Regions from separate parts of the Mediterraneibacter torques genome, predicted to be linked through region 3. Evidence: predicted binding sites of a transcription regulator. Region 3 holds the regulator's gene; each other region holds the start of a gene.

Evidence for each region. Region 3 encodes Rex, which represses fermentation and respiration genes when NADH is low (regulators of the CRP and FNR family bind a similar motif). Its sites were predicted from a motif close to ATTGTTAANTANTTAACAAT; they were not measured.
Region 1: the regulator Rex is predicted to act here: its motif matches at 6,888-6,907, upstream of adhE (bifunctional acetaldehyde-CoA/alcohol dehydrogenase).
Region 2: the regulator Rex is predicted to act here: its motif matches at 6,342-6,361, upstream of gap (type I glyceraldehyde-3-phosphate dehydrogenase).

The regions. Positions count from the first base shown of each region.
Region 1 covers NZ_CP172594.1:2,515,384-2,526,350, forward strand. The annotation lists gene ACH9UM_RS11750 (glycoside hydrolase family 2 protein) at 1-1,328, opposite strand, end outside; gene ACH9UM_RS11755 (GntR family transcriptional regulator) at 1,636-2,361, shown strand; gene ACH9UM_RS11760 (hypothetical protein) at 2,526-2,831, opposite strand; gene ACH9UM_RS11765 (TetR/AcrR family transcriptional regulator) at 2,859-3,101, opposite strand; gene ACH9UM_RS11770 (aminoglycoside phosphotransferase family protein) at 3,162-3,917, opposite strand; gene adhE (bifunctional acetaldehyde-CoA/alcohol dehydrogenase) at 4,186-6,804, opposite strand; gene ACH9UM_RS11780 (bL17 family ribosomal protein) at 7,084-7,602, opposite strand; gene ACH9UM_RS11785 (DNA-directed RNA polymerase subunit alpha) at 7,864-8,826, opposite strand; gene rpsD (30S ribosomal protein S4) at 8,886-9,479, opposite strand; gene rpsK (30S ribosomal protein S11) at 9,565-9,960, opposite strand; gene rpsM (30S ribosomal protein S13) at 10,112-10,480, opposite strand; gene rpmJ (50S ribosomal protein L36) at 10,872-10,967, opposite strand, start outside.
Region 2 covers NZ_CP172594.1:749,060-760,026, reverse strand. The annotation lists gene ACH9UM_RS03445 (HAD family hydrolase) at 42-692, opposite strand; gene greA (transcription elongation factor GreA) at 791-1,294, opposite strand; gene gpmI (2,3-bisphosphoglycerate-independent phosphoglycerate mutase) at 1,411-2,949, opposite strand; gene tpiA (triose-phosphate isomerase) at 3,119-3,865, opposite strand; gene ACH9UM_RS03425 (phosphoglycerate kinase) at 3,899-5,098, opposite strand; gene gap (type I glyceraldehyde-3-phosphate dehydrogenase) at 5,248-6,267, opposite strand; gene ACH9UM_RS03415 (histidinol-phosphatase HisJ family protein) at 6,413-7,255, opposite strand; gene mnmA (tRNA 2-thiouridine(34) synthase MnmA) at 7,269-8,339, opposite strand; gene nifU (Fe-S cluster assembly scaffold protein NifU) at 8,339-8,776, opposite strand; gene nifS (cysteine desulfurase NifS) at 8,861-10,048, opposite strand; gene ACH9UM_RS03395 (Rrf2 family transcriptional regulator) at 10,085-10,513, opposite strand; gene ACH9UM_RS03390 (oligosaccharide flippase family protein) at 10,700-10,967, shown strand, end outside.
Region 3 covers NZ_CP172594.1:1,117,965-1,128,931, forward strand. The annotation lists gene alr (alanine racemase) at 1-880, opposite strand, end outside; gene ACH9UM_RS05135 (bifunctional ADP-dependent NAD(P)H-hydrate dehydratase/NAD(P)H-hydrate epimerase) at 925-2,466, opposite strand; gene ACH9UM_RS05140 (redox-sensing transcriptional repressor Rex) at 2,541-3,185, opposite strand; gene ACH9UM_RS05145 (ISNCY family transposase) at 3,412-4,740, shown strand; gene abc-f (ribosomal protection-like ABC-F family protein) at 4,915-6,864, shown strand; gene ACH9UM_RS05155 (IS256 family transposase) at 7,079-8,320, opposite strand; gene ACH9UM_RS05160 (DegV family protein) at 8,495-9,358, opposite strand; gene ACH9UM_RS05165 (spore germination protein) at 9,527-10,894, opposite strand.

The DNA.
Region 1 (10,967 bases), 1.4 Mb from region 3:
TCTCCGTCTTCTTCATAATCATGAAGTGTTAAAATATCCGACGTAGTGTGTTCCCAGCCATCATTAGAAATAACAGGTCTTGTGCTGTCCAACGATTTTGTCAAATGATAAACCGCCTGCGAATAGTTTTGCTGGCAAACATCTCTTTCAATCGCGGGCACTCCCCATGATTCATTTAGCGGAGTCCATATGATAATGCAGGGGTGATTATAATTTTGCTCAACAATCTCAGTCCACTCTCTCACAAAATTTTTCGCAGCTTTATCAGAATATTTATAGAAAGATGGACCTTCTCCCCAAACAAGAAGTCCGTGCACATCACACCAGTACAAAAAACGATCGCTTTCTGTTTTCTGATGTTTTCTCACGCCATTAAATCCCATCCGTTTTACATATTCTATATCCTTTAGCAGCACGTCATCGTTTTCCGGCGTTAATCCGGTATCTTTCCAATACCCTTGATCAAGAACCAATCTCTGATACAAAGGCTGCCCATTCAATAGGACAAGACCGTTTCTGATTCGGATATCTCTCATACCAAAATAAGATTCCACTTCATCTTTACAGTTATCATCCTCATCTAAAATCGAGATTTTTAATGTATACAAGTTCGGAGCGTCAGGACTCCACAGTTCGATCCCCCACTCCCCAACGTACTTGTTATATACGTCTATATCCATCTGACAGACACCTGCTTCTAATTTTCCGGAAACACTATTAATAAATTTCCCTTCAAAATAAACGTCCGATTTCATTATTAAATTCTCTTTATTTGAATGACACATTGTATGAATGGTAACTGTCTTTTTATAAATATCGGGCGTAATCTTTATTTTTTCCACATAATCATCAGAAACCTGTTCAAGCCATACGTCTTTCCATATACCAGTCGTCTGAACGTACCAGCATCCATAATTATCAGATAACCAACGTTGTTTTCCCCGAACCTGCTCTTCACTATGCGGATCTTCAACTCTTATGCTAAGAAGCACTTCTTCGCCTTCTGCAAATTTTCCAAGTTCAAACGCAAATCTTGTATATGCTCCGTCATGTGATCCTTTATAAACTCCATTCACCCAAAGATCTAAATGATAATCGCACCCCTCAAAATTAATTTGAATACTTTGATCTTTTTTAAACTCATTTGTTATGGTTATGTTTTTCCAATACCATATAACTCCATGCGGTCTTTCATCTCCGATCCCACTTTTACCCGTTTCATATGTGAAGGGAACATTGATTTTACGATCCCCTCTGACGGTATGACTCCATCCCTCTAAAACCCCTATATTCTCATCATCAAACGCAAAATCCCACTGTCCGTTCAATAAGAAAAAAGACTCTCTTTTTAATTGTGGCCTTGGATACAAATCTTTCGTTCTTATTTTGGATCACCTCCTCTAATTGGTATTATAATAGTATTACATTTATTCAATATTTGCAACAATTAGATATTAACCTTAGTATTTTTATGCGAATTGCATATATTCTTCCACTACTCATTGTGTATTTCGATAATTTTTATTCTATTTCATTGATTTTTTTGTGCGTTTATTATATTATTTTATTATCAGTATAATTAGCACTCACCCATGAAATGATATTGTTTCAATTATTTACTATTACGAGGGGCTTATGAAAGAAAATAACAACAATACAATTTACAAGTATTCTCAGCTATATGACATTTTGCTTGAGAAAATACTCGCAAACGAATGGAAGGCTAATGATAAAATGCCTACTGAGCGAGAATTGAGCATTAGATACAACGTAAGCCGAGTCACAGTCCGAGACACACTAAACCGGCTGGCTCAAGCCGGATACATTTATCGGATTCAAGGAAAAGGAACTTTTGTATCTGTTCGAAAAATAGAAAAAAAATTAACAAAACTGTATACTCTCAGGAAACGTTTTGAAGAAAAAGGCGTTGTGCATGAAGTTAAGACACTTCAATTTGAAGTAATCTCTCCCTCTGACGATATCCGAGAAAAATTAGAAATAATAGAAAACGAAGATGTGTATAAACTTATACGCTGCTTTTATGCAGATCATATTCCATATGCTATTGAGATTTCATTCGTACCAACAGGCCCTTATCCTGATTTGAGCGCAAATGATATAGAAAAGCAGGGATTGTATAAAAGCATGCAAATGTATAACATTATTCCGGAACATGCAAGCGAAAATATTTTCGCTGTAAAATTAACAAATGAAGATGCCCTAATATTAGGTCTGAAACCACAGGACATAGCAATACAAATTGAGAGAACAACCCATTCAAACAATCGTATCATTGAATTTACAACATCACTAATAAAAACAGAATACTTTTATTACACATCGGAACTTAGTTCTACATAAATACCCGGCAGTTCCTTCGGGTGTCCCTGTGCATAGAAAGACTCTTCGACTGTAATACAACAAAACTGCCGCTTTAACGATTCATGAAATCGTAAAGCGGCAGTTCCATATTCTCATTCCGATGTATTCCTACAATTTCGCATTTTAACAAAACCGTATTTAATCTATTCTGTCAAAATCCCTGATCTTAGCACCTCTTCCAACAGACACTGCGTTTCTTTTTTCGTCTGCTCAAGAGAATTTCCTTCCCTCCGGCATTCATTCACAAATCCTAACATTCCGAAACAGACAAAACCTGCTATCTTTTTTGCGGAATATTTCAATTTACTCCGCACATGAGCTGTATGCATCTCAACCGTCTCTAAAATAATACTGTAAAGGCGAGATGCCAGATACGGATTCACCTCCGGATTCGTATACTGAAAGAAATCAAACCGGGCATAATAAAGATCCAAAATCGCATTCAGCATATTTACATACCCGAGTACAAGTTCCCCCTACGGATTATTCTCCTTCTGCCGTCTGTAATAATCTTCTCTGCCTATACTACGCATATCGTTAAAGATATCGTCCAAAAGAGATTGCTTGTCACTGTAATGCGAGTAAAACGTAATTCTGCTGACCTTTGCCTCTTTACAGAGTTCCGTAACAGAAATGTGTTCAAAATCTTCGATCGAAAGCATTCTGATCATCGCATCCTTAAGATTATGCTTTGTTCTTATGATCCGCTTATCTTCCATATCCGGTAAAATTCCTTCCTCTATCCACTCCTTTTACTATTGATAATAATATCGAAACTTCTATTGATAGTCAATAACATCGATCCATTTCATCAGGAAGTCTTTCTCCAGTTCATTGTCTTTTGTAAGCTGCGCTGCCGCCACGATCGGAAGCCACTGCTGTACATACTGTCTTGCCGTATCGCTCTTTTTGCAGAACAATTTCAAATACAGATCTGCTGTTTCCTGATCTTTCAATGCAAAGAGAAGATATGTCATAGCCGCGTCCGCACTTGCATTTCCCTGTGTTGCATGCGCCCAGTCCACAACCGTCATCTTGCCGTTTTTACCTACGATCACATTACTCGGATTGAAATCGCCGTGGCATACTTTATTATGTTTCGGCATACTTTCAAGTCTTGTAAGAAGCTCGTATCTTGTTGTTGCATCCAAATCTTTCAGGCTGTTGATCTGGCGGGCAAGCTTATCTTTCATTCCTTTCAGAAGAGGAGATGTTTTGCCGTGAATCTGAAGCTGAAGGTCTACAAAATCTTCCATATACTTCTCAATATTCTTTTTGTCGGAATTCATCATATCTTCCATTGTCTTTCCGTCTTTATACTCGATCTCGAGCGCCCACTTGCCTTCAACCAGGGAAACTCCTTTCACCTTAGGAATATCCAGTCCTGTTTCTTCGATCCGCGCCGTGATCAAAGCTTCGTTAAATACATCTGACTTCGGATGCTCTTCGTTAAATACTTTCACAATACTGTCGTCACATTTATAGACGGTTTTATACGAACGTTTTACGATAATGTTGTTTTCTTCAAGTTTCATGGTAGGTTCCTCCTTAAATGGGTTTTTGTTTTTCGTTTTTGATGAGCTCATTATACACCGTAATTTTCAGGAAAGAAACCCCTTAAAGCAAACTTTGTGCAATTTTTAACTATTTTTTTATTATTGATCTAATTGTTAATTTTTTATCATTCCTTCTGTTTTGTTTTTATTTTGTACATAGATTTATATGTTTGAACCGAAATAATTTGAAAAAAGCAAACAGAGCGCTGTGAAAGCAGCGCTCTGTTATTATTCGCAGTTACGGTTCTTATTTACCGTAGTAGCATTTCAGGTAGATTTCTTTGATCTCCTTCATAAGCGGATATCTCGGGTTTGCTCCTGTACACTGGTCGTTAAATGCCTGTTCGCACATATCATCCAAAGTATCAAGGAAGTATTTCTCGTCAATACCGTAATCTTTAATTGTTTTCTTAATACCGATCTTTTCTTTCAGATCTTCAAGTTTTGCGATGAAGTTCTCAAATACTTCTTCGTCTGTGTTTCCTGTGCATCCTGCAAAACGTCCAAGCTCTGCATATCTTGCAAGTGCATGCGGATACTGATACTGTGAGAATGTTCCCATCTTTGTCGGAACTTCTGCCGCATTATATCTCATAACTTCCGTAAGGATTACAGCGTTTGCAACACCGTGCGGTAAGTGATGGAATGCACCAAGTTTATGAGCCATAGAGTGGTTCACACCAAGGAACGCATTTGCAAATGCCATACCTGCCATACAGGAAGCGTTTGCCATCTCTTCACGAGCTTTCGGATCGTTTGCTCCGTTCTCGTATGCTGACGGAAGGTTTTCAAATACCATTTTAACAGCTTTCATTGCAAGACCGTCTGTATAGTCTGTTGCCATGATAGATACATATGCTTCGATCGCATGTGTCATAACGTCGATACCTGATGCGCTTGTCAGTCCCTTCGGAGCTGTCATTGCATTGTCAACGTCAACGATTGCCATGTTCGGAAGAAGTTCGTAGTCGGCGATCGGCCATTTAACGCCTGTTTCAGCATCTGTAATGATCGCGAACGGTGTAACCTCAGAACCTGTTCCTGAAGATGTCGGAATAGCTACGAAGTATGCTTTCTCTCCCATTTTCGGGAATGTAAATACTCTCTTACGGATATCCATGAAGTCCATAGCCATGTCTTCAAAGTTTGCTTCCGGATGCTCATACATAAGCCACATGATCTTAGCAGCATCCATTGCAGATCCACCGCCGAGTGCGATAATTGTATCCGGCTCGAATGCTCTCATCTGAGCAACACCTTCCTGAGCACACTGCAGAGTCGGGTCCGGAGCTACGTTATAGAAGCATGTATGCTGAATTCCCATCTCATCCAGTTTCTTCTCGATCGGATCTACATATCCGTTTTTGTAAAGGAATGTATCTGTAACGATGAATGCTTTCTTTTTGTGCATTACTGTTCCCAGCTCGTCAAGCGCTACCGGCATACATCCTTTCTTAAAGTAAACTTTCTCAGGTGTTCTAAACCACAGCATATTCTCTCTCCTCTCGGCAACTGTTTTCACGTTCAGAAGATGTTTTACACCAACGTTTTCTGATACGGAGTTTCCACCCCATGATCCACATCCAAGTGTAAGTGACGGAGCAAGTTTAAAGTTGTAAAGATCTCCGATACCACCCTGTGAAGCCGGTGTATTGATCAGAACACGGCAAGTTTTCATTGCTTCGTAATGTTTCTGGATCTTCTCTTTCTCTGCCGGATGTACATACAGAGAAGATGTATGTCCGTATCCGCCGTCAGCTACAAGCTGTGCAGCTTTATCAAGAGCTTCGTCAAATGTTTTTGCTTTATACATTGCAAGTACCGGTGACAGTTTCTCGTGAGCAAATTCTTCTGCGATATCTACAGACTCAACTTCACCGATAAGGATTTTTGTATCTTCCGGAACATTTACACCTGCAAGTTTTGCGATTTCATATGCAGATTTTCCCGGAATTTTGCTGTTAAGAGCTCCGTTAATGATGATTGTTTTACGAACCGCATCAAGCTCTTTTCCAGGTTTCAGGAAGTAGCAGCCTCTGTAAGCGAACTCTTTTTTCGCCTGCTCGTATACGCTCTCCAGAACAGTTACAGACTGCTCGGAAGCACAGATCATACCATTATCAAATGTTTTAGAATGGATAATAGAGTTTACAGCCATTCTTACATCTGCTGTGTCATCAATGATAACCGGTGTATTTCCGGCGCCAACGCCAAGAGCCGGTTTTCCTGAAGAGTAAGCAGCTTTTACCATTCCCGGGCCACCTGTTGCCAGAATGATGTCTGCGTCTCTCATAACTGTGTTTGTGAGCTCCAGTGACGGTGCATCGATCCATCCGATGATTCCTTCCGGCGCTCCTGCTTTTACAGCAGCTTCAAGTACAACTTTTGCAGCTGCGATCGTACATTCTTTTGCAGCCGGGTGTGGGCTGATGATGATCGCATTTCTTGTCTTCAAACAGATCAATGTTTTGAAGATTGCCGTAGAAGTCGGGTTTGTTGTCGGGATAACCGCAGCAACAAGACCGATCGGCTCTGCTACTTTTTTGATTCCGTAAGCTGTATCTTCTTCGATCACGCCACAAGTTTTTGTGTTCTTGTATGCGTTATATATATACTCTGCAGCATAGTGGTTTTTGATAACTTTATCTTCAACAATACCTCTCTGCGTCTCTTCTACTGCCATCTTTGCAAGCGGGATACGCTGTTTGTTGGCTGCCATAGCTGCTTCATAGAAAATCTTGTCAACCTGCTCCTGAGTAAATGTCGCGAAAACTTTCTGTGCTTCGCGCATTGCTTTCATTTTTGCTTCAAGCGCTTCTACACTGTCAACAATCTCAGGTACGACTGTTTTTTCTTTCTTTGCCATTTGATAATTCCTCCTGTAATTGAGTTCCGGTTTATCTTTTCAACCGTTATCTATCTTGTTTCTCACAAGTTCAAGTATATCTGTTTGTTAAATAATTGTCAACAACATATTTGTTAATATTTTAACGGTATTTTTTTTGTATTATTTGTGCATTTTCTACAAAACAGTAAAAATCCTATGAAAATTATCATTGTAAAAAAACTCCTCCTATGAATTTCATAGAAAGAGTTTCTCATTAATTCAATATTAATCTGCCGAAAATATTCGGGAACTCAGCTATTATACAAGCTCAAGAAGAACTTCCATCGCCGCGTCACCTTTACGCTGACCGATCTTCACGATTCTTGTGTAACCACCGTTACGATCTGCATATTTCGGAGCGATCTCATCAAATAATTTTGCAACCATATCGACTTCTTTTGCCTTTTTGTTCTCGCCCTCTTTAACCGGGTAAAGAACTTTCAGCATCTCACGTCTTGCGTGAAGTCTGCTCGGCTGATCTTTTTTGATCTTTTTCTCTACTTCATCGTAAACAGTAACTTTCTTTCCGTCTACAACTTCTTTTACTCTCTTGCCGTCTTTATCTTTGCGGGCAACTTTTGCCATTACTGTTACTTCATCGAAATTATCTTTCTCTTTCACAGCCAACGCGATAAGACTTTCTGCTGTTTTACGGATTTCTTTTGCTTTCGCCTCAGTTGTAACGATCTTTCCGTTGTTAAGCAGAGCTGTTACCTGATTTCTGATCAATGCTTTTCTCTGGCTGGATGTTCTGCCGAGTTTTCTATATTTTGCCATTCTTATATTTCCTCCTAATCTTTCCGTCATAATTCGGATGCGCCGTCTGCAGAACCGCGCTTCGCACGTCTGCCGCTATTGTTTATAAACAAAACCTTAACGCATACTCGTTCTTTTTGAAAAACACGCCGGCACGCATTTTCCCTCCCGGTATATGTCTGAACTATGACTACACATTCAATTATGCATCTTCGGGCTTATTAATCAAATGCTCGCGGATCGTCCCGTATTCCGAACAATCCACGATTTTCTATAAAGCGATTATTCCTCGCCCTGATTCAACTCAAGATTGAGTTCTTTTAACTTAGCAAGCACTTCCTCAAGTGATTTACGTCCGAGGTTACGAACTTTCATCATATCTTCAGGAGTCTTATTAGTAAGTTCTTCTACCGTATTGATTCCGGCTCTCTTCAGACAATTATAGGAACGAACGGAAAGTTCAAGTTCATCAATGCTCATCTCAAGAACTTTCTCTTTCTCATCGTCTTCTTTCTCGATCATTACTTCCGCAACCTGAGCAACTTCCGAAAGATCAACGAAAAGTTTCAAATGTTCGCTCAGCACTTTTGCCGCAAGGCTTACCGCCTCATCAGGAAGCATTGTTCCTTTTGTCCAAACATCAAGTGTTAATTTATCATAATCCGTAATCTGTCCGACACGAGTATTCTCAACAGTCAGATTCACACGTTCAACCGGTGTATAGATCGAGTCAATCGCAATCACTCCGATCGGCATATCTTCTGTTTTGTTCTTATCAGAACTTACATATCCTCTGCCCTTTGTGATCGTCAATTCCATATTCAGCCTGCAGTCTTTGCCGCCGCTCAATGTAGCGATCACCTGATCCGGATTTACGATCTCAATATCAGGGTCATTAATATTGATGTCTGCTCCTGTCACAACACCTTCGCCTTCAAACTCAATATATACTGTTTTCGGCTCGTCTGACTCAGACATATTTCTTATCGCGAGAGATTTCAAATTCATGATAATCTCCGTAACGTCTTCTTTTACGCCCGGTATCGAACTGAATTCATGAAGAACTCCGTCGATCTTAACGGAACTGATCGCAGAACCCGGAAGAGATGAGAGCATGATTCTTCTTAGAGAATTTCCGAGTGTTGTACCATATCCTCTTTCAAGCGGTTCTACAACAAATCTTCCATATTTTTTATCTTCCGAAACATCCGTAATCTCAATATTAGGTTTATTAAAATCAAACACTACACAGACCCTCCTTTTGGGTTTTAAAATGTTGAAGGGATACGCTGTTGCAGCCGATATTATTTAGAATATAACTCGACAATCAACATCTCATCTACCGGAACATCGATCGCTTCTCTTGCCGGAAGTTCTTTTACAGATCCTTTCAGGTTCTCTGCATCAACATCGAGCCATTCCGGAACCATGTTGCTGCCAGTCGCTTCAAGAATGTCTTTATATCTCTGTGAGCCTTTTTTGTTTTCTTTGATCTCAATCGTATCTCCTGCTTTTACAAGGTAAGACGGAATGTTTACCTGTTTTCCGTTTACGAGAACGTGTTTGTGATCAACGATCTGTCTTGCTTCTTTTCTTGTTCTTGCAAGTCCCATGCGGAAGATTACGTTGTCCAGTCTGGACTCAAGAATTCTCATCAGGTTTTCACCTGTCATTCCTTCCATCTGTTTTGCTTTCGCATAGTAGTTTCTAAACGGTTTTTCAAGTACGCCGTAGATGAATTTCGCTTTCTGTTTCTCGCGAAGCTGCAGACCGTACTCGCTCATTTTTCTGTTTGCTCTTTTTAACTGTCTGTTAGATTTTTTATTAATTCCGAGGTAAATCGGATCCATGCCTAAAGAACGGCATCTTTTAAGAACAGGAACTCTGTTTACTGCCATGTCTATCCTCCTAATTTATACATACGAGCGGTTTCATACCGCTTTCCAAGTTACTTTCCGGTGTATGATAATGTTCAGCCGTCGATTACACTCTTCTGCGTTTCGGCGGGCGGCATCCGTTATGCGGAACCGGTGTTACGTCTTTGATACTTACTACGTCAATACCGCATGCCTGAAGAGCACGGATTGCCGCTTCACGTCCTGATCCCGGTCCTTTTACGAATACATCTACAGACTTAAGTCCGTGTACCAATGCCGCTTTAGCTGCTGTCTCAGCTGCCATCTGCGCTGCATATGGAGTAGATTTTCTTGAACCTCTAAATCCCAGACCGCCTGCACTTGCCCATGAAAGAGCATTTCCCTGTGTATCTGTTAATGTAACGATTGTATTATTAAAAGATGACTGGATATGTGCCTGTCCTCGTTCAACGTTTTTCTTGACACGTTTTTTTGTTACTTTTTTTGCAACTTTCTTTGCCATTTAAACTAACCTACTTTCTTCTTTCTCTTTGATTTAATTCCTTGTTATAACAAGTTTGTTCGCTCAGCTAAGCTCATGCTTCGCATTTGCTAAGATTTGCGAACGGCTTCGCACTAAATTCAAACTTCGTTTTCATTAAGTTGCTTTCAGCTTATTTTTTCTTGTTTGCTACTGTTCTCTTCGGACCTTTACATGTTCTTGCGTTTGTCTTTGTCTTCTGACCACGCACCGGAAGTCCTTTTCTATGACGGATTCCACGGTAGCATCCGATTTCTTTCAGTCTCTTGATGTTAAGCTGGATCTCTCTTCTAAGATCACCTTCTACAACCTGAGTTTCATCGATCACTGCGCTGATCTTTTTTACTTCTTCACTTGTAAGATCTCTTACACGAGTATTCGGATCTACTCCTGCATCTGCCAAAATACGGCTTGCGCTTGTTCTTCCGATTCCATAAATATAAGTCAAGCCGATCTCTACACGTTTGTCTCTTGGTAAGTCTACACCTGCAATACGAGCCATGTGTCTTTCCTCCATTTTCTTTGTTTATACTGTCTTTAATTGAGGCTGCGGACGCTCTGCTTATTATAATGCCGCATCCTACCGGCCTTTTGCCGATATCCCAGCCCAGACGCGTTCTCCTCGCGCCCTTTCCCGGCACGGATCTTATCCGTCAATGCAAACGCCGGGTATTAGAAGCAATATACAATCGCATCCGTTCAAGCCATATGCCGGCTCTGCCTATGATCGTCACAAATGGACGAAACGGGCAAACTACGGAAGCGGGACACACGCACTGCCGGTACCTGATGGGCAGATACGGTGTAACCTTACTGTATATTAAACAGCTCTACACACATCCTCGTGTGTCATGCTGTCAGCCGCCTAAATCACTTCACAAACTTCCTGTCAATTAACCCTGACGCTGTTTGTGTTTCGGATTTTCACAGATTACTCTGATGCTTCCTTTTCTTTTAATAATCTTGCATTTTTCACAAATTGGTTTTAC
Region 2 (10,967 bases), 370 kb from region 3:
AAATCATCTGTTCCTCTTATATACAACATGTAGTGTTTTAATCAAACTTCCATCAAGGAGACAATCTGTTCCGGCACTTCCACTAACATTTCCGCTCCCGACTGTTCCAATTCTTCTTTCGATCCATATCCATACAACACGCCTATACTGTGCAGTCCCGCTTTCTTTGCTCCGATCATATCATGAGAGCGATCCCCTACCATGACTACTTCATTTCTGTCTGTAATGTTACAGCTCTCAATCACATATTCTATCACTTCATATTTATCTGTCCTGCTTTCATTCATACAGGCTCCGCCGATAAAGTCAAAATATTTGGAAAACCCAAAATAATCCGCAATCTGCTTTGCAAACATCTCCGGTTTTGATGTTGCAATCGCTAAACGAAATCCTTTTTTTCTCAGTTTTTCCAACATCTCGATCACGCCGTCATATACATTATTTCCAAAAATCCCTTTGTCACGGTAATACTCTCTATAATCTTCAACCATCCTCGCACTTTCTTCATCCGCAAGACCACAAACTTTACAAAACTGTCCGCGCAGCGGCGGTCCGATAAAGCTTCGGAGTTGCTCTTCCGAAAGCATCGGAAGATGATTTTTCTCAAGTGCATATTTAATACTATTCATGATTCCCGGCGCGGAATCCGTAATTGTTCCGTCCAAGTCAAAAAATATCGTCTTGTATTTCATTCTTTTTCCCTCTGAAAATCAATTTTATTGATGTTTTCCATATTCTAAAAAATTCTAAAAAATGCTTATTATCCTTTTTCCCCTCATCCAAAAAAAGTTTAAAAACTTCGGATGTGATCCTCATCTTCACTTTGCGTCTTGATTACTTTTTTCACAATAACATAATATCCGAAATCATCATTTACTTTTATAAAAACACGATCTCCTTCTTTATGTCCAAGAAGAGCTTTTCCAAGCGGCGATTCAATACTTACAAGACCATTCAGGGAACTTCCTCTGACTGATGTTACAATCCGGTACGTCTCCACTTCTTCATCATCTTCACAGTACACCTCTACCGTATTATTAAGTCCGATTTCATCTTCTTTAGATTCATCTTCTACGATCACCGCAGTTTTTAACATTCTTTCCAGATAACGGATTCGACTTTCATTTCTGTTTTTTTCTTTTTTTGCCGCATGATATTCAAAATTTTCACTTAAATCTCCATGAGAACGCGCTTCTTTTACCGCTTCAATCAATTCTTTTCTTTCTACCAATTTCCGATGTTCAATCTCTTCCCGAATTTTCTCTACATCGCTCTTTGTCAGCTTTTCCCGCATAATTTTATTACTCCTTTACGGCTGCTTTATATATAAAGTTCCATTATTGCTCTACATAAACGAAAGACCCCGAATCTTCGAGGTCTGTTCGTATATAAAACGAATTCGCTAAATTTTTATTTCAAAAGAAGAGATTTTCCCGTCATCTCTTTCGGCTGCTCCATTCCCATGAGTTCAATCAATGTAGGAGCAATATCCGCAAGACATCCTCCCTCTCTGAGCTTATAAGACGGATCTGCATTTACAAGAATAAATGGTACAGGATTTGTTGTGTGTGCCGTAAACGGCTCTCCTGTCTCTTCGTCAATCAACTGCTCTGCATTTCCGTGATCCGCGCAGATAAACATCTGACCATTCACTTCTTTCACAGCTTCAACCGCTCTTCCGACGCATTCGTCAACAGCTTCTATCGCTTTGATAGCTGCCGGCTCAACACCTGTATGTCCAACCATATCCGGATTTGCATAATTTATAATAATAACGTCATATTTATCAGACTTGATTGCATCAACAAGCTTATCGCTTACTTCATACGCACTCATCTCCGGTTTCAAATCATATGTTGCAACTTTCGGAGATTTTACAAGTATTCTGTCTTCTCCTTCATTCGGCTCTTCTACCCCGCCGTTGAAGAAAAAGGTCACATGCGCATATTTTTCCGTCTCTGCAATACGAGCCTGTTTCAGACCCTTTGCTGCAAGAAACTCGCCAAATGTGTTTGTAATCTCTTCTTTTACAAAAGCAACCAGTTTATTTTCGATCGTAACATCGTATTCTGTAAAACATACATACGTTGTTTTCACCCGTTCTCCTCGTTCAAAACCGTCGAACTGATCGTCGCAGAATGTTCTTGTGATCTCTCTCGCGCGATCCGGTCTGAAATTGAAGAAGATCATAGAATCCCCGTCTTTTACTGTCGCTGTCGGAGCGCCGTCTTTCATCACTACAAACGGTTCCACAAACTCGTCAGTTTTCTCGTTGTCATAAGATGCCTGAATTCCTTCAAGCGCCGATGCCGCTTCAACTCCTTCGCCTTTCACCAAGGCATTATATGCTTTTTCCACACGATCCCAACGGTTGTCACGATCCATCGCATAATAACGACCTGATACAGATGCCACTTCACCGACACCGATTTCCTTCATCTTAGCTTCCAGTTCTGCCACATAATCTTTTCCCGATGCCGGAGGCGTATCTCTTCCATCAAGGAAACAATGTACATAAACTTTCTCGATTCCCTGTTTTTTCGCCAGCTCAAGCAAACCGTAAATATGAGTATTGTGACTGTGAACTCCGCCGTCAGATACAAGTCCCATCATGTGAAGAGCAGAATCGTTTTTCTTTACATTTTCACATGCTGCAAGAAGCGCTTTATTCTCAAAGAAATCTCCATCCTGAATTGACTTTGTGATTTTTGTCAAGTCTTGATATACAATTCGTCCAGCTCCCATATTCAAATGTCCGACTTCTGAATTTCCCATCTGCCCTTCCGGAAGTCCGACTGCCATTCCGCTTGCATTTCCTTTTACGAATGGGCATTCTGCCATCAGCTTGTCCATTACTGGAGTTTTTCCTTCTGCTACAGCATTACCCTTATCATCGGCTCTCAAGCCATATCCATCTAATATCATCAATACGGTTGGTTTTTTACTCATATCCATATCTCCTTTAACTATACATTTGTACTTTTCATTCCGCTATTTATTGTACCTTTTTTTTCTTTGTTTTGCAAGCATGAACAGACCGGACTGACGCATTTGTGCACCTGTCCGGTCTGTTTATAAAATCGATCTCGTATTTATTTTACAAAATATTCGATAAAAATTAGTAATTTACGATTTTTCCGAAATCAGCTTTCAAAGAAGCTCCTCCTACAAGACCTCCGTCTATGTCAGCCTGTGCAAACAGCTCTGCTGCGTTTCCTGCATTCACAGAACCGCCGTACTGAATACGGATTTTCTCTGCCGTTGCATCATCATACACTTCTGCAACACACTCACGGATTGCTTTACAAACTTCCTCTGCCTGTTCCGTTGTAGCTGTCTTTCCTGTTCCGATCGCCCAAATCGGCTCATAAGCAATAACCATCGTTTTTGCCTGCTCGGATGTAACATTCTGAAGACCTACTTTCACCTGCTGACGAATGAAATCCATTGTCACACCCTGCTCTCTCTGCTCCAGAGATTCACCGCAGCACATGATTGGTGTGATACCATGCTCTAATGCTTTCAATACTTTCTTATTTACGTCTTCGTTTGTCTCACCGAAATAATCTCTTCTCTCAGAATGTCCGAGAACGACATATTTTACACCTGCATCTACAAGCATACCCGGAGAGATTTCGCCTGTATAAGCTCCGCTCTCTTCAAAATACATATTCTCAGCACCAACCTGAATGTTTGTTCCTTTCACAGCTTCAACAACCGGTACGATATCGATTGCCGGAACACAAAATACAACGTCTACGGCGTCGTTTGCTACAAGCGGTTTCAGTTCTTCTACAAGAGCAACTGCTTCGCTCGGAGTTTTGTTCATTTTCCAGTTACCTGCGATAATTTTTCTTCTTGCCATTTCCATATTCTCCTTCTTCTAGACCACTTTCATTTATTTATCATTAGCTGCCGCTACACCCGGAAGTTCTTTTCCTTCAAGGAATTCCAGAGAAGCGCCGCCGCCTGTAGAAATATGTGTCATCTTATCGCCGAATCCAAGCTGATTTACAGCCGCTGCCGAATCACCGCCTCCGATGATCGTAACAGCCTCTGTATTTGCGAGAGCTTCTGCAACAACTTTTGTTCCTTCTGCAAATTTAGGCATCTCGAAGCATCCCATCGGTCCGTTCCAAACAACTGTTTTCGCAGATTTCACTGCCTCTGCAAAGATTTTTGCCGTCTCCGGTCCGATATCCAGACCCATCCATCCGTCCGGAATCGCATCACGTGAAACAACTTTCGTATTTGCATCGTTTGAAAATTCATCTGCTACGATCGTGTCAACCGGAAGAAGAAGTTTTACTCCTTTTTCCTCAGCTTTCTTGATCATATCAAGTGCATACTGAAGATAGTCTTCCTCAAGAAGAGATGCTCCTACACTTCCGCCCTGAGCCTTTGTAAATGTATAACTCATTCCTCCTCCGATAATCAATGTGTCTACTTTGTCAAGCAGGTTATTGATAACTGAGATTTTGCTGGAAACTTTCGCACCGCCAAGGATCGCAACAAACGGTCTTTCCGGGTTCTCTACTGCATTTCCAAGGAAGTCGATCTCTTTTTGCATAAGATATCCGACAACTGCCGTATCAACATACTCTGTAACTCCTACGTTTGAACAGTGTGCTCTGTGAGCCGTACCAAACGCATCATTTACAAATACATCACAAAGAGAAGCCAGTTCTTTGCTGAATGCCTCTCCGTTCTTTGTCTCTTCTGCTCTGTAACGTGTATTCTCAAGAAGGACTACGTCGCCGTCCTTCATCGCTTCCACTGCCGCTTTTGCATTTTCTCCTACTACTTCCGGATCGGCTGCGAATTTCACATCCTGTCCGAGAAGTTCAGCCAGTCTTACTGCCACCGGTGCAAGAGAAAGTTCCGGTTTCGGCTCACCCTTCGGCTTTCCGAGGTGAGAACAAAGGATTACTTTTCCTCCATCCGCAATCAATTTTTTAATTGTAGGAAGAGCTGCCACGATACGATTTTCATCTGTAATCTTACCGTCGATCAGCGGAACGTTAAAGTCACATCTTACAAGGACTCTCTGTCCCTTTACATTAATATCATCTACTGATTTTTTATTAAGAGCTGCCATTATCATTGCCTCCTGAATATTTTTCTGAAGATTCATAACAAAACGGAGTCCGGTCCTACAATAAGACCGGACCCCGTTGTGAGTCATTTTCATAACTGTTCGGCGCGACACTGCCTGTCCGCCAAAATAATCCATTACTTTAAAATGAATTAAGCCTCAAGCAGTTTTCCGAAGTATTTGATTGTTCTTACCATCTGGCTTGTGTAAGAGTTCTCGTTGTCATACCATGAAACAACCTGAACTTCTGTTGTTCCGTCGCCAGTCGGAAGTGCCATTGTCTGAGTAGCATCAAAGAGTGATCCGTAAGACATACCTACGATATCGCTGGATACGATCTCATCTGTATTGTATCCGTAAGACTCGTTTGCTGCTGCTTTCATAGCTGCGTTGATCTGATCAACTGTTACTTCGCCTTCTACAACTGCTGTAAGAATTGTTGTAGATCCTGTCGGAGTCGGAACACGCTGAGCAGAACCGATCAGTTTTCCGTTCAGTTCCGGAATAACAAGACCGATTGCTTTTGCTGCACCTGTGCTGTTCGGCACGATGTTGCAAGCTGCTGCACGAGATCTTCTCAGATCGCCTTTTCTCTGCGGTCCGTCAAGTGTCATCTGATCACCTGTGTAAGCGTGGATTGTGCACATGATACCGGATTTGATCGGTGCAAGATCGTTCAGTGCTTTTGCCATCGGAGCCAAGCAGTTTGTTGTACAGGAAGCTGCTGAGATGATGTTGTCATCTTTTGTAAGCTGCTCGTGGTTTACGTTATATACGATTGTCGGAAGGTCATTTCCTGCCGGAGCGGAAATAACAACTTTTTTAGCGCCTGCATCGATGTGAGCCTGTGCTTTTGCTTTAGATGTGTAGAATCCTGTACACTCCAGAACTACGTCAACGCCGATTTCTCCCCACGGAAGTTCTGCTGCGTTTGCTTTTGCGTAGATTTTAATTTCTTTTCCATCAACGATGATAGAATCCTCTCCAGCCTCAACTTTATCTGCCAGTGCATATTTGCCCTGTGTTGAGTCATATTTCAGTAAGTGAGCAAGCATTTTCGGGGATGTCAGGTCATTGATTGCTACGATCTCAAATCCCTCTGCTCCGAACATCTGTCTGAAAGCAAGACGTCCAATACGTCCAAATCCATTAATCGCTACTTTTACTGCCATGATTAATTCCTCCTAAAAGTTTGAAAAATATTTAACTGTTTCCAGTTATGCAAATGAACCCCCGCAAAGTAAACATTGTTAAGAATTCATCAACTAGCATAATTGTACTAAAACAGGAACAAAAATTCAAGTCCTAAATACATTTTTATGGAATCCGTCGAAAAACAGCCTTACGATTCTCAAATTCTGTATAATATCGAAAACCACAGGATTTCAGAAGTTCGCCCGCGATCTCAAATTCATATCCGATATGCTCTGCTTTATGAGCATCAGATCCCACGGTGATGATCTCTCCTCCCAGCTCTTTATATCGGCGAAGCACACTCGGATGCGGATGAGCAAATCCAAGACCATACTTTATTCCTGCCATGTTCAATTCCAGACCTTTTCCTGACGAGATCAATTCTCTTAATATCATGTCAATCTCATCAGAAAACTTTTCATAAGAATACGCCTCCGCCTGATGCTTTCCATATCGAACCACATAATCCAAATGACCGAGCACATCGAAACATTTTATTTTCCGAATGCATTCCAACGTTTCACAGAACATCCTCCTGTATACCTGTGCATCTCCCAGCTCTTCAAAGACCTTTCCGGTATAAGGGTCTTCCCCACAGACAAGATGCATAGAGCCGATCACAAAATCGAACGGATACTTCTCGATCAACGTCTCATATCTTGTCCCCAGATGCTTTTGAAGTCCTAATTCAATTCCGATACGCACCTGAATCCGTTCTTCATACTCTTTTTTCTTTTTTAAAAGAAACGGAAAGTAGTTTTCCGTATCCAACCGGAATGCACTTTCTCCCATTTCGTCATCCGGCGGGTAATCCGCATCCATATGATCTGTGATGCAAACCGAATAGAGCCCTCTTTCAACAGCCCGGTTCAACATACTTTCAACAGCCTCTTCACTGTCCGTTGAAAATGCGGTATGCATATGAAAATCAGATCGTATCATTGTTTCTTTTAATCGTTTAGGCATCCTCTCACACCTCTCACAAAATCGTACCGCCGCCAAGTACATACTCGCCGTCATAAAATACAATCGCCTGACCGGGTGTCACCGCGCGCTGCGGCTCCTCAAAACAGCAAGTTACTTCATCTTCTTTCGTCCGCTCGACCGTACACCACGCGCCTTTGTGATTGTACCTGATCTTCGCAAACACACGCAGCGGTTCTTTTAGATCTTCTACCGACATAAAGTTCAGCTGTTTTGCACGGACAACCGTTGTCAGAGATTCTTCATAAGTTCCGATAACGACCTCATTCGTTTCCGGACGGATTTCAAGAACAAATGCCGGATATCCAAGTGCCAGACCAAGTCCCTTTCTCTGACCGACCGTATAATGGATAATCCCTTTATGCCTCCCTATGACAGTTCCATCCGATGTAACAAAGTTTCCTTCCGAAGCTTTCTTCCCTGTATGTTCTTCTATAAAAGCAGCATAGTTTCCATCCTGTACAAAACATATATCCTGACTGTCCGGCTTGTCCGCAACGAGCAGTCCGATCTTTTCCGCAATTACCCGAACTTCTTCTTTTGTATATTCTCCTACCGGCATCAACGTTCGTTTCAACTGTTCCTGCGTCAGATTATATAATGCATAAGTCTGATCTTTTGCAGCAGTTGCCGAACGCCGCAGAGCATATCTCCCGTTTGAAAGCTGCTCAACTCTTGCATAGTGCCCTGTCGCAATAAAATCTGCTCCGATCGAGATGCTGCGCTTAAGAAGCGCTTCCCATTTCACATAACGGTTGCATGCAATACACGGATTCGGCGTCTGGCCGTTCACATAAGAATCTGCAAAATAGTCGATTACATTTTTTTGGAATTCCTCTCTGAAATTCATCACATAATAAGGAATGCCCAATGCCGCTGCAACTCTCCTCGCATCTTCAACAGCGCTTAACCCGCAGCAGCCTCCGTTTTCTTCTACTGTACAGACGTCTTCTTCCTGCCAGATCTGCATCGTAACGCCGATCACATCATAGCCTTGTTCTTTCAGCAGATATGCCGCCACAGACGAATCCACGCCTCCTGACATTCCTACAACCACTTTCTTCATTAATATTCCTCTTCTTCCTCGTCCTCATGAATATCTGTCTTTGGTTTTTCCAGCCCTTCAATCTTGATCCCGTTCTTTTCAGCATAATCCCAAAGCGCCGCATGAATTGCTTCCTCTGCCAGCAACGAACAATGTACTTTTACCGGCGGAAGACCATCAAGAGCCTCCATCACAGCTTTGTTTGTTACTTTCATTGCCTCCTGAATATTTTTCCCTTTTACAAGTTCTGTCGCCATACTGCTTGTTGCTACAGCCGCCCCACATCCAAAAGTTTTAAACTTCACATCCCGAATAATCTGGTTTTCATCAATGTCAAGATAAATTCTCATGATATCTCCACATTTTGCATTTCCCACTGTTCCGACGCCGCTGGCGTTTTCAAGTTCTCCTACGTTTCTCGGATGCTGAAAATGATCCATTACTTTTTCTGTATACATAAATAAATTCCTCCTATTCTCTGTTTCCGCTTATTCAAACGATATTTTTCTTTTGACTTAAGTCAATTTCTTTTCCCTGTTCCTTTACTTATTTTTTTGTTTTTTCAAAAAATCTTCATAAAGAGGAGACATGCTTCTTAGTCGAGCTACTATCTCTTTCAAACAGGTCGTCACATAATCCAGATCTTCTTTTGTCGTATCGTCTCCAAGCGTCAGACGCAAAGATCCGTGTGCAATTTCATGAGGAAGCCCGATTGCCAAAAGAACATGTGAAGGATCCAGCGATCCCGATGTACACGCAGATCCGCTGGAAGCGCAGATGCCTTTCATGTCGAGCATGATAAGAAGCGACTCGCCTTCTATATATTGAAAACTGAAATTCACATTATTCGGAAGACGCCTTTCTCTGTCGCCGTTTAATCTGCAGTATGGTATCTCTTTTTCAATCTTTTCGATCAAATAATCCCGAAGCTGACTTTCTTTTTCCATTCTTCTTTCCATAGACGCTGCAGCTATTTCAACTGCTTTCCCGAAACCGACGATTCCTGGAACATTTTCAGTTCCTGCACGACGTCTCCTCTCCTGTGCTCCTCCGTGGATCAACGAGCGGATTTTGACTCCTTTTCTGATGTATAAAAATCCAATTCCCTTCGGACCGTTTAATTTATGTCCGCTGGCGCTGAGCATATCTATATGACATTCATCGACATCGATCGGTATCTGACAAAACGCCTGTACGGCGTCCGTGTGAAACAAAATTCCTTTTTCATGAGCGATCGCGCCGATCTCTTTTATCGGCTCTACCGTACCGATCTCATTGTTCGCAAACATGACCGAGATCAATATCGTATCCGGTCTGATCGCCGCCTCTACCGACTTCGGATCTACAACTCCATATTCATCCACATCGAGATAAGTAACCTCATACCCTCGCTTTTGAAGATATTCACATGTATGCAAAACGGCATGATGTTCAATCTTCGTCGTAATAATATGCTTTCCTTTTGCGCCATACGCCTCTGCTGTCGCCGTCAATGCCCAGTTGTCGGCTTCCGTTCCTCCCGCCGTAAAATAAATCTCATTTTCCTTTGCTCCGATCACACCTGCGATCGTCTCTCTTTGTTTTGAAATCACTTCCTTATTTGCCGCCGCAAACGAATATATACTGGACGGATTCCCATAATGTTCTGTAAAATAAGGCAGCATTGCTTCCACAACTTCAGGTGAAGTTTTTGTCGTAGCCGCATTATCAAGATATATCAGTTTATCCATCTTTTTTCCTCCATCTCTTCATTAAATAAACTGTAATCAGTTTCTACAGTTTTTTCCGTTTTCTTTTACGAGTTGATCAAGTTTAATCTCATCTACCGTCTGGTTAATACTGTCGTTAATTTTCTTCCAAACATATTTTGTCACGCAGCTGTCCGAAACACTGCATCCTCCATTTGGTTCAAGACCCGCGCAGTCCACCGGCTCAAGACTGCCTTCCAATGCGCGAAGCACATCTCCCACAGAAATATCTTCCAGTCTTTTTACAAGCACATATCCGCCTCCGGCTCCTCTTACACTTCTTACAATCCCCGCTTTTTTCAGCATAGACATCAACTGCTCAAGATATCGTTCCGAGATATCTTGTCTTGTTGAAATACTTGTAATAGATACCGGCTGTTCACCTCCATTTTGCGCCAGATCGATCAACGCACGAAGTCCATACCTTCCTTTTGTAGATAACTTCACTTTCTCACGCTCCGTTCCTTAATAAAAATACTCTATTTCTTTATTCTTAATATTGCAGAATGGATTCCCCAGTATTTTACTAGGGATTTCTTTTGTAGCATAGCATTCATCCCCGGTTCTGTCAAGTCTCCTTATGACATATGTTTTAACAAGTATATGTCTGTTGTTACAAATCGAGGTGATTTTATGTTATTCCGTTCTGACAAATTCCGCTCCTTTTCTTCCCGCAATTTATTTCGCGGCGCCGCCGTTTTAACTGCCGCCGGATTGATCACTCGCATTATGGGATTCTTCTTTCGTATTTTTTTAAGTCATGCTTTCGGAGAAGAAAACGTCGGTTTATATCAGCTCATTTTCCCGGTCTATGCACTTTGTCTGTCAGTCAGCACATTCGGGATTCAAACCGCCGTCTCACACATGGTCGCAGAAAAAATGTCATCTGTTGTTACTTACT
Region 3 (10,967 bases):
AACGTGGATATCCGTCTCCGTATCCGACCGGGATCGTGGCAATTTTCATCTTTTCCGGAGCAACAAATGTTCCCCCGTAGCTAATCGGTGTTCCTGCCTCTACTTCTTTCACAAATGTAATATGACTGATCAATGAAAGAGCCGGTTTCAGATGAACATTGCTCTTTTGCACTTCGTCTGACGGATACATTCCATATGTAGAAATGCCTGCTCTTGCAAGATCATGCTTCAAATTAGGAAAATCAATGATTCCGGCGCTGTTATCACAGTCATAATACGTAATATCTACATTCCGTTTTTCCAACTGTTCCTTCATCCACAAAAAACGTTCATGCTGCTTTAACGTATATGATTTTTCTTTTTCATCTGCTTTGGCAAAATGAGTAAATAACCCTTCCATATGTATATTCGGAAGTTTACTGATCTCCTCGATCAAATTTACACTTTCGCTATTTACAGGAAATCCTATCCGTCCCATTCCGGTATCGATCTTAATGTGGAAATAAGCATTTTTCCCCTGGCGAACCGCTTCGTCTGACATCCCTTCCGCCATCTCTTTTGTGTAGACAGCCGCACGGATCTCGTTTTTTATCATCGTTTCATATTGATCCGGAAAAACACAGCCAAGTACAAGGATCGGTTTTTTAATTCCTTCTTTCCGAAGAGACACCGCTTCTTCAATACAGGCGACGGCATACCCCCATACATATGAAAATGTTTCAAACATCCGCGCAATCGGAACAGCGCCATGCCCATATCCGTCCGTCTTGATTACAGCGATCAGACGCGCCTCTTTTCCGATTTGATCTTTCATCTGTTCCATATTATAAGCGATTGCGTCCAGATCAATCTGCGCGCATACCCGATTATGTTGATCCATGTCCTTACTCCTTATATCACTCATCTGTTTCTCTTTTTGATCTGTCAAAGCCTTTCTTCCGCATTCTTCAAACATTGCCCTATCCCATCGATCAGATCTCTTGCTAAAACACTGTAACTCCCTTTCTTTTTTCTTGCTTCATCTCCGCCGCATGCATGAAAATATACCCCTGCCGATACAGCGTCGAAAATATCTGTTTTCTGAGCAGCAAGCCCTGAGATCATTCCGGCAAGAACATCCCCCGATCCTGCTTTTGCCATGGCGCTGTTTCCCGCGAGATTCAAAAAAGGATGATGTCCTTCCTTCATAACGACAGTTCTGCTGTCTTTTAACGCACATACAACCTGATATTGTTCCGTAAATTCTTTCACGACAGAAAAACGACGTTCTGCAATCTGAGGGATCTCTTTATTGATCAATCTTGACATTTCTTTCATATGCGGAGTCAAAATCACATTGGGAACTCCCTGCAACTGTTCCATATCCATACTGAGAAGATTTAGTCCGTCTGCATCGATAATACACGGACAAGATCGGAGTTTTTCTTCTTCACTGCCATTTTCTCTTAATATTTCCATCGTCTTTTTCAAAAGCCGGCTCGCAAACACACTTGTTCCAAGTCCGCATCCGATGCATATAACATCTGCCCATTGAATCAATTTTTCCAGTTCTTTATCATCAGGCTTTCCGGCCGTTTCGTTATAGCACGATATAATTGCTTCAGGGAGCAATTCCTGTAAAACAGTCCTGTTTTCTTCCGCCGTATAAATCTGAACAAGTCCGGCGCCGACCGCATATGCGGCCTTTGCCGACAAATACGCGGCGCCCGCCATTCCTTTACTCCCGGTAATCATTAAAATTTTTCCATAATCTCCTTTGTGAGAATCCGCTGCTCGTTTTGGCAAAAGCAAAGGAATATCTTCCGGATCATATGTAATACATACATCTTTGTTTTTTTCAAAAAAAGAAAGATCGATTCCGATCGGAACTGATACTGTTTCCCCGGCATACAGTTTCCCCGGAAATAATTCGCATCCCAACTTCACACACTCCATAGAAACTGTAATATCTGCACGAAATGCAATTCCCAAAACTCTGCCGCTCTCCGCACATATGCCGGATGGAATGTCGATCGCTGCTTTTTCACACTTCTTATCATTCATCCATTCAATTACAGTATGGTACCTGCCCTCAATAGCCCTGCTCAATCCTACGCCAAACACAGCGTCAATTATAACAGTATATTCCTTTTTAGGAAAATCTGTGAACACAGAAATGCCCAGCCGTTCTGCAATTTGCTTCTGCGTCCGGCATTCCTCGCTCATAGACGCATCTTGCCCTACAAATAATACTTCTGCACAAAAACCATATTCCTTCAATATACGTGCAGCCGCAAATCCGTCTCCGCCGTTATTTCCGCTTCCACATACAACAAGTGTATCTGAAAAATCTACTCCTCTGTCTTTCAAAACTCTAACTGTTTCAAGCGCAGCCCTTTCCATCAATACGAGTGACGGAATCCCTACTTTTTCAATCGTATATGTATCTGCCGCTTTCATCTGCGCTCCATTGGGAAGATATCTCATTGATCTCACCGCCTTTATTATGCTGTTTAAATGGGAACGCCCGCAGTTTCCTGCGGGGTTCTGTCTTCAAGTATCTATTTTTTCTGTCCGCCTTCTCGCTGACTGATATTATAAGACAATTTCATAAGACTGTCTGAAAGATGTACACTTTCCACAATCACATCTTTCGGAAGGTTTAAATCTGTATGTGCAAAATTCCATATAGCCTTGATTCCATTCGCAACGAGAAGATCCGCAACTTCAATCGCTTTTGACTTCGGAATCGTCAGTGCGGCGATCTCTATGTCATTATTTTTCAAAAAATCTACCAGTTCATCCATCATGCGCACTTCGATTCCCCGAATTGCCATTCCCTCAAAACGTGGATTTACATCGAACAGACTTTTCAAAACAAAGCCGCTCCTCTCAAAAGAAGCATAATTTGCGAGCGCCTGTCCCAAATTTCCCGCTCCGATAATAATAAAATTATGCGTTTTATCAAGTCCCAATATCTTGCCGATCTCTGTATAAAGATACTTCACATTATATCCATACCCCTGCTGTCCGAATCCGCCGAAATTGTTTAAATCTTGACGAATCTGAGACGCCGTTACATTCATCTTCTTACTCAGATCATTGGAAGAGATCCTCTCGACCCCGATTTCAAGCAGATCTCCCAAATACCGATAATATCTCGGCAGTCTTGAAATTACCGCTCTGGATATTTTTCTACGCTCCACGTTTATCACCTTTCCACCGCGCCGTCTATACTCGCGCTTGTATCTATATTGTTTCACACGTCGGACGTACCGACACTTCCGTTCCATTATATAAAATAGTTAATATTATGTCAATTTTTACTTTTTATTTATGTTATTAACTTGTGATAATGTCTCCTTAAGATTCACTTGAGGTTTTGTCTCTTTTTGGTATTCTATTAAAGCTATGAAAGAAGGTAAAATTACATTGTCACAAGAACAACTGAAAACGCTGACTGTCATCAACCGTTTCATTGACAAGTCTATTTCCAGACAACAGGCTGCTGAACTTTTGGGTCTCTCCACACGCCAGATCACACGCTTAAAGAAAGGAGTCCTTACCTCTGGCGCTCAATCCCTCATTCATAAAAATACCGGTAGAAAACCCGTTCACTCCGTTTCTGACGAATTGAAGGAAGCTGTCCTTAAGATTTATTCCCGCCCAGAATTCTCTAATGCCAACTTCCTCCATTTCAAAGATATACTCTCTGCAGATTTCGGAATTCAACTTTCCTACTCTGCTCTTTCCAGTATACTAAAAAATGCTGGTTTTGAAAGCCCTAAAAAGAAAAAAATCCGACACCGCACACATCGGCGCAAACGTAAGCCCCATCCCGGACAGCTCATCCAGATCGATGCCACGCCTTACGAGTGGTTTGGGGGAAATATCAAATACGCCCTTCATGGTGCTATCGATGATGCTACCGGGCAGGTCGTCGGACTTTTCCTGACACAGAATGAATGCCTTTACGGTTATCTGGAAACCATGCGTCAATGCTGCTCTGATTTCGGCATCCCACAGACGGTTTATTCTGACAACCATACCATCTTCCGTTCTCCTAAAACCGGAAAGCTGACTGTTGATGAACTAATCGCAGGCAAGACTGTCCATCTTACCCAGTTCGGACGTTCCCTGCACGAATTGGGCATTGACCTTATTTTCGCAAAGACTCCTCAGGCAAAGGGGCGGATTGAACGTTTATGGGTCACACTGCAGAGCAGGCTCCCTGTTGAGTTCGCAAAACGTGGGATTACTACTGTGTCAGAAGCAAACCGTTTTCTGGAAACAGAGTACAGGGAACTTTTCAATCAGAGGTTTGCCGTTGAGCCGGAAGCAGAGTCTATTTTTGTCTCTGCCGCAAAAGATTTGAATCTGGATTCCATCCTTTGTGTAAAGCACACGAGAAAAACAGATGCAGCCGGGACATTTTCGTTTAAAAATCGGTGTTTTCAAATCCTAGATGAGGGATTTCCGATTATCAATGCCCGCCGTGAGATCACTGTATTAATTAACCCACGTTTTGGAATTCGTGTAGAGTACGGCGGACGAATCTATAATACCATCCGTTATCTGAAACCTCAGAACAAAAATGCCAATACAGAAGTTCCCCAAAAAGTGTCAAAAACAGTAGAACCACACCTTCAGCTGCGTCACAGCAGTGATGAATGGAAAGCAATCTGGTGGATGGAGGATTATAATCTGTCACTTAAATTTTTATATGAGCTATTTTTCGAGAAGCAGCAGTCAGCTTCATAAAAGGGCATTAGCCCTTTTATGAAAGTGACATTTTTTCAAATAAATTTCTATATTAAAAAGTGACATTTTCATAAGTTATTGACATTTTTACTTTTTATTTACAGGACATTCAGCTATAATAGATTGGAAAACAGACCATTACTATAATCGTTATTATGAAAGAGGAATTATATCATGATACTTGCATGTCATAATCTTAAAAAATCATTCGGAGACCGAATCATTGTCGATACCGGATCTTTTCATATAGAGGAACGTGAAAAAGCAGCTCTTGTCGGGGTAAACGGCGCCGGAAAATCAACAATCTTCAAAATGATCATCGGAGAAGAACCTTCTGACGGAGGAGAAATAATCCTTGCAAAAGGCCGCTCAATCGGTTATCTTGCCCAACATCAAAACCTGATTCCAAACGGTACCATTTACGAAGAACTTCGATCTGCCAAAGCAGACATCATCGAAATGGAACAACAGCTTCGCTCAATCGAACACGAACTACAATCATTATCCGGAGAGGAATTAAATGCCCGTCTCGAAACATACAACCGCCTTCAGTCGCAATTTGAATCTCAAAACGGATATGCGTGTGAAAGTGAGATTATCGGTGTGTTAAAAGGACTTGGATTTACCGAAGAAGAATTTTCAAAAAAAACAGATACTTTATCCGGTGGACAGAAAACCCGTGTCGCCCTCGGGAAACTTCTTCTTACCGATCCCGACATCCTGCTCCTCGACGAGCCTACAAACCATTTAGATTTAAATTCGATCTCATGGCTTGAAACTTATTTAATGAACTATAACGGCGCTGTATTCATCGTATCTCACGATCGCTTTTTCTTGAATCGAGTAGTTACAAAAGTAATTGAAATTGAAAACGGCGCTCTTTCTATGTATATGGGAAATTACCGCGCCTACTCTGAAAAAAAACAGCAGATCCGTGATGCGAAACTAAAAGAATATTTCAATCAGCAGCGTGAAATCAAACATCAACAGGCAGTAATCGAAAAACTTCGCTCTTTCAATAGGGAAAAATCCATCCGCCGGGCAGAAAGCCGTGAAAAATTATTAGAAAAAATCACCATTGTAGATAAACCTCAAGAGGCAGTCCGGGAAATGCATTTTTCTCTGGAACCGTACTGTGTCAGCGGAAACGATGTACTGACAGTTGAGCATCTTTCAAAACAGTTTGATACCCAACTCCTTTTTCAAGATGTCAGTTTTGAGATCAAACGCGGGGAGCATGTAGCTGTCATAGGAGATAACGGAACAGGAAAGACAACGCTTCTAAAGATATTAAATCAAGTGATCAAAGCCGACAATGGCTCTTTCACTCTCGGAGCCAAAGTACAGATCGGCTATTACGATCAGGAACATCATGTTCTTCATGATGATAAAACGATATTTGAGGAAATATCCGACGACTACCCTCATCTTACTAATACAGAGATTCGAAATACATTGGCTGCATTCCAATTTACGGGAGATGAAGTATTCCAAGTAATCCATTCATTAAGCGGCGGCGAAAAAGGAAGAGTATCACTTGCAAAACTTATGCTTTCCGAAGCAAATTTCCTAATTCTTGACGAACCTACAAACCACCTTGACATCGCCTCGAAGGAGATACTTGAAGAAGCCCTGAACAATTACACCGGAACGATCCTCTACGTTTCCCATGACCGTTACTTTATCAACAGTACTGCTTCCAGAATACTGGAACTTGTCAATCAGACTTTTGTAAATTATATCGGAAATTATGACTACTATCTCGAAAAAAAGGATGAACTGACGCAAACTTACGCCTCAAGTCAGATACAGAGGCAAGTTTCCACTTCTCAAAACGGCAGTGAAACACTTCCTGCCGATGGAGCTTTTTTATCAGATTCCAAATTGAGCTGGCAAGAACAAAAAGAACAGCAGGCAAAAGAACGAAAGAGAAAAAGCGAACTCAAAAAAACAGAAGATGAAATCGCACTTCTCGAAAACAGAAACGGAGAAATTGATTTTCAAATGACATTGGAAGAAGTATATTCTAACTCCGTGAAATGTCAGGAACTTTCAACCGAGCGAACTAAGAACGAACTCCGTCTTGAAGAATTGTACGAAAAATGGGGAGAACTTGCCGAATAATATATTCTACAAGATAAAAAGGCAGGAAAGAAAGGAATGCATCCCATGGCAGCATTGAGACTATGAAGAAAAGTCTGTAAATATGATCTTCTATGATAAGAATGGGCGATAGGCTTAAACAAAATCAGCTTTTCGCCCTTGCTTTATATATAACAGTTACAAAATTGCATGTCAACAGCAGGCGGGTAATCCGCCTGTTTTTCTGCTTTTTTTATTACTCTGGCAAGCGACCTTCATACATGATACTTAACTCTCCATAAACCTGAGCCCAGTTCCGGATTGTTGCAGTCCATTTTTTTGTAGCTTCAAAGGTAGCCAGATAAAGGGCTTTTAAAAGGGCTGTATCGCTTGGAAAGACGCTTCTCTGACGGTTCAGCTTCCGATAAGTGGAATTCAGAGATTCAATGGCATTTGTTGTATAAATGACCTTTCTAACCGCTGCTGAAAACTTGAAGATTGGGGAAATAGCATCCCAGTTATCCTTCCAGCGTTTCATGGAATTCGGATATTTTGCAGTCCATTTTTCCATTACCCGATCCAAAGCTGCCAAAGCTTTCTTTTCATCCGCTGCCTGATATATCGTTTTCAAATCTGTGGCAAATGCTTTTCTGTCTTTATCTGGAACATATTTCAAGGTATTTCGCACTTGATGAACGATACATCTTTGATATTCTGTCTTAGGAAATGCTGCCGCAATCGCTTCTTTGATACCTGTGAGTCCATCTGCACAAATGATCAGGATATCTTTTACACCACGATTTTTTAATTCGTTTAAGACGGAGAGCCAATACTTGGAACTTTCATTTTCTCCAATACTGATAGTAAGCACTTCTTTCTTACCTTCCGCATTAATCCCAAGAATGACATACGCAGCAAGCTTCCGGATCACTCCATTATCACGGACGGAATAGTGAATCGCATCAATATACAGGATTGGATAAACTTCATCTAATGGCCGATTCTGCCAGTCTTCAATTTGTGGGAGAATCTTGTCTGTAACATCTGATATAAAACCTTCGGATGTTTCAAAACCATAAATATCTTCGATTGTTTCTGAAATCTGCCGGGTTGTCATACCTTTTGCATACATAGAAATAATCTTCTGATCGATATCTGAAATGTCTTTCTGACGTTTCTTTACTACTTGAGGTTCAAAAGTTGATTTTCTGTCTTGTGGAACTTCAATCTCCATAGAACCATAACGACTATTCACTCTTTTTCGCTTATAACCATTGCGATAATCACCGCTATCAGAACGTTGTGATTTTTCATATCCCAAGTGGTCATCCATTTCCGCTTCCATCATCTCTTTGATGGTTCCACCAAGAAGATCTTTCAGCGCATCCTGGATATCTTCTGCTGATTGGATATCGTATTCTTTCAAGAGCTGGTGAATGATGTTACGTTTTCCTTCTGTCATTTGTACTTTGTGTACAGGTTTCTTTTCTCTTGCCATAATAAAAGGCCTCCTTATGATAAAATATTTTACCATAGAAGACCTTCTAAAACATTATTTACAGAAAAAGTTTCACATTCTCGCAGCATTCCTTTCTTTCCTGCTCTTTCATCATCTTTTTTGCTGTTTTCCAAACAAAACACACAAATATTTTACAGATCAAAAATAAGATTCCTATCTTTCATTTCCCATACAGAACACAGCTACTACACCCGGACCTGTATGACTTCCTATCACTGTTCCGATATTGTTGATCAAAATATTTTCAACACCCATCTTCTCACGTACAAGTTGCGCCACATATTCCGCATCTTCGATACAGTCTCCGTGAGTAATCATAATCAAATCATTCTCCCAGCCTTCTGACTGTTTTACTGCCATATCTACAATTTTATTCAAAGATTTTTTACGTCCTCTTTCTTTTCCGATCACCTGTAATTTTCCTTCATTATCCATATGAATGATCGGTTTGATCTGGACAAGCGTTCCGAGAACTGCCGTTGTTTTAGATACACGACCTCCTCTATGAAGATGATTCAGATCATCCACCGTCACATTATGGCAAATATGAAGTTTATTTTCTTCTGTCCACTTTGCAACTTCTTCTATCGTCTTGCCTTCCGCCTTTTTCTGCAGCGCTTTGTGTAATAGTAGAGCCTCTCCCATGCAGGCACAAAGCGTATCGACTACGATAACTTTTGCCTCAGGATATTTTTCTTCCAACATCTCCCCTGCAAGACGCATACTGTTTAAAGTTCCGCTTAAACCGGACGAAAACCCAAGATGTAAAATATCCTTTCCTTCTTTCACAAATGGTTCTAATGCTTCCATAGCCTCTTCCGGATTCACTTGCGAAGTAACAGACATCTTCCCCTCGCGGAGTTTCTCAAAAAACTCTTTTGCAGTCAATCCTTCCATATCTGTATAGGTTTCTCCGTCAATCGTATATTTTAATGCAACAACCGGAACATGTCTTTCTTCCAACCATAATTTCGGCACATCAACCGTGCTGTTTACTGTAATCACATAATCTCTCATTTTTGCATGCCTCCTGTACAAATATCAGAACACAGATAATTTCTGTATTCTTATATTTACATATAATACCATTTTTTTAGACATTACGCAAAATTTTTTAACAAAAATTAAAATTTGTAATAACAGTTCTTCCATACACAAAAACTTGTCTGCCGCAAAAACCGAAAATCAATTTAATTTTACATTCATATAATTTCGTCCTGATAATGTCTTATTAAATACAAGGAAACAAAACACCAAAATACACCCAATTATAAATCCATACAGATTGAAACATGCCGTCAAAACCAAAAGAAGAAGACGCATAAATTTTAGCGCGTATCCTAATTCAAAATTAGGCTGTGTATAATTTGCCACAGCTACAAACGCCATGTACAGCATCACCTCACTGTTGAACCAACCGGACTGTACCGAAAATTCGCCCATCACAATACCCGCAATCACGCTAAGAGGCGTACTCAACATTGTCGGGGTATTCATTGCCGCCAGACGAAGTCCGTCAATCGACAATTCTAAAATAATAAACTGAAAGACAAGCGGAATATTTACTGTATCCTGCACCTCTACAAAACGAAACACTTCAGGCAGCCATTCAATATTCTGCATAAATAATAAATATAATGGTGTAAAAAATACCGTTGCAACTGTGATCAGCGTTCTTGTAATCTTTAAATACATTCCTGTTACTGTCGGAAAATAATAATCATTTGCTTCCTCTATCATATCAAAAATCGAAGTAGGAAGGATCATTGCCGACGGAGAATTATCTACAAGAATTACAACTTTCCCTTCAAAAAGACATGCCGCTGCCGTATCCGGACGCTCTGTATATTTAAATTTAGGAAAAGGATTAAACCATTTTCGTTTAAAAAGAGCTTCTGCAAGGCTTTGCTGATTCATCCGCAGATCATTTAATTCCAATGTTTCAATCCTTTTCTTTAAGTTTTGTAAAAGTTCCTTATCCACTCTGTCTTTCATGTAACAAATCGCAATATCTGTACGCGAAGACTGCCCTGCCTCCGTCATCTCCATGACAAGATGCGGATCCCGAATCCTTCTCCGCATCAGTGCTGTGTTAAATACGATTGTTTCTACAAATCCGTCTCTTGATCCGCGAAGCGATTTATCCTTATCGGGTTCATCGACTCCTCTCGCCGGATATGTCCTGCAGTCAAGAGCAATACATTCCTTATATCCATCAATAAACAGGCAGGCAGGACCGGAAAGGACGTTGCGGATCACCTGATCAAAATCTTCCAAGATTTCTACTTCCACATAAGGAACATGTTTCTGAATAAACATTTCTGCATCTTTCGGCATATCCTGTTCGGATACAGAAAGAAAGGAGTCCATGATCTTTAACATTGCTTCATCTTTTATAAATCCATCAATGTAATAGAACACAGACGCCTTTCCGCCTATTATGATCTCCCTTCTGATAATATCAAAACTTTCCTTAACCGGAAGAATCTCATTCATATATCTTATATTTTCTTCAAATGAACTGTTTAACTTTTTCGTATTTTTTTCTACCATAGAAACTTCCCCTTTTTTCTGCCGGATACCGACAGTACATTTTCTATGGTTAGAATACCCTTTTTTTATTTTT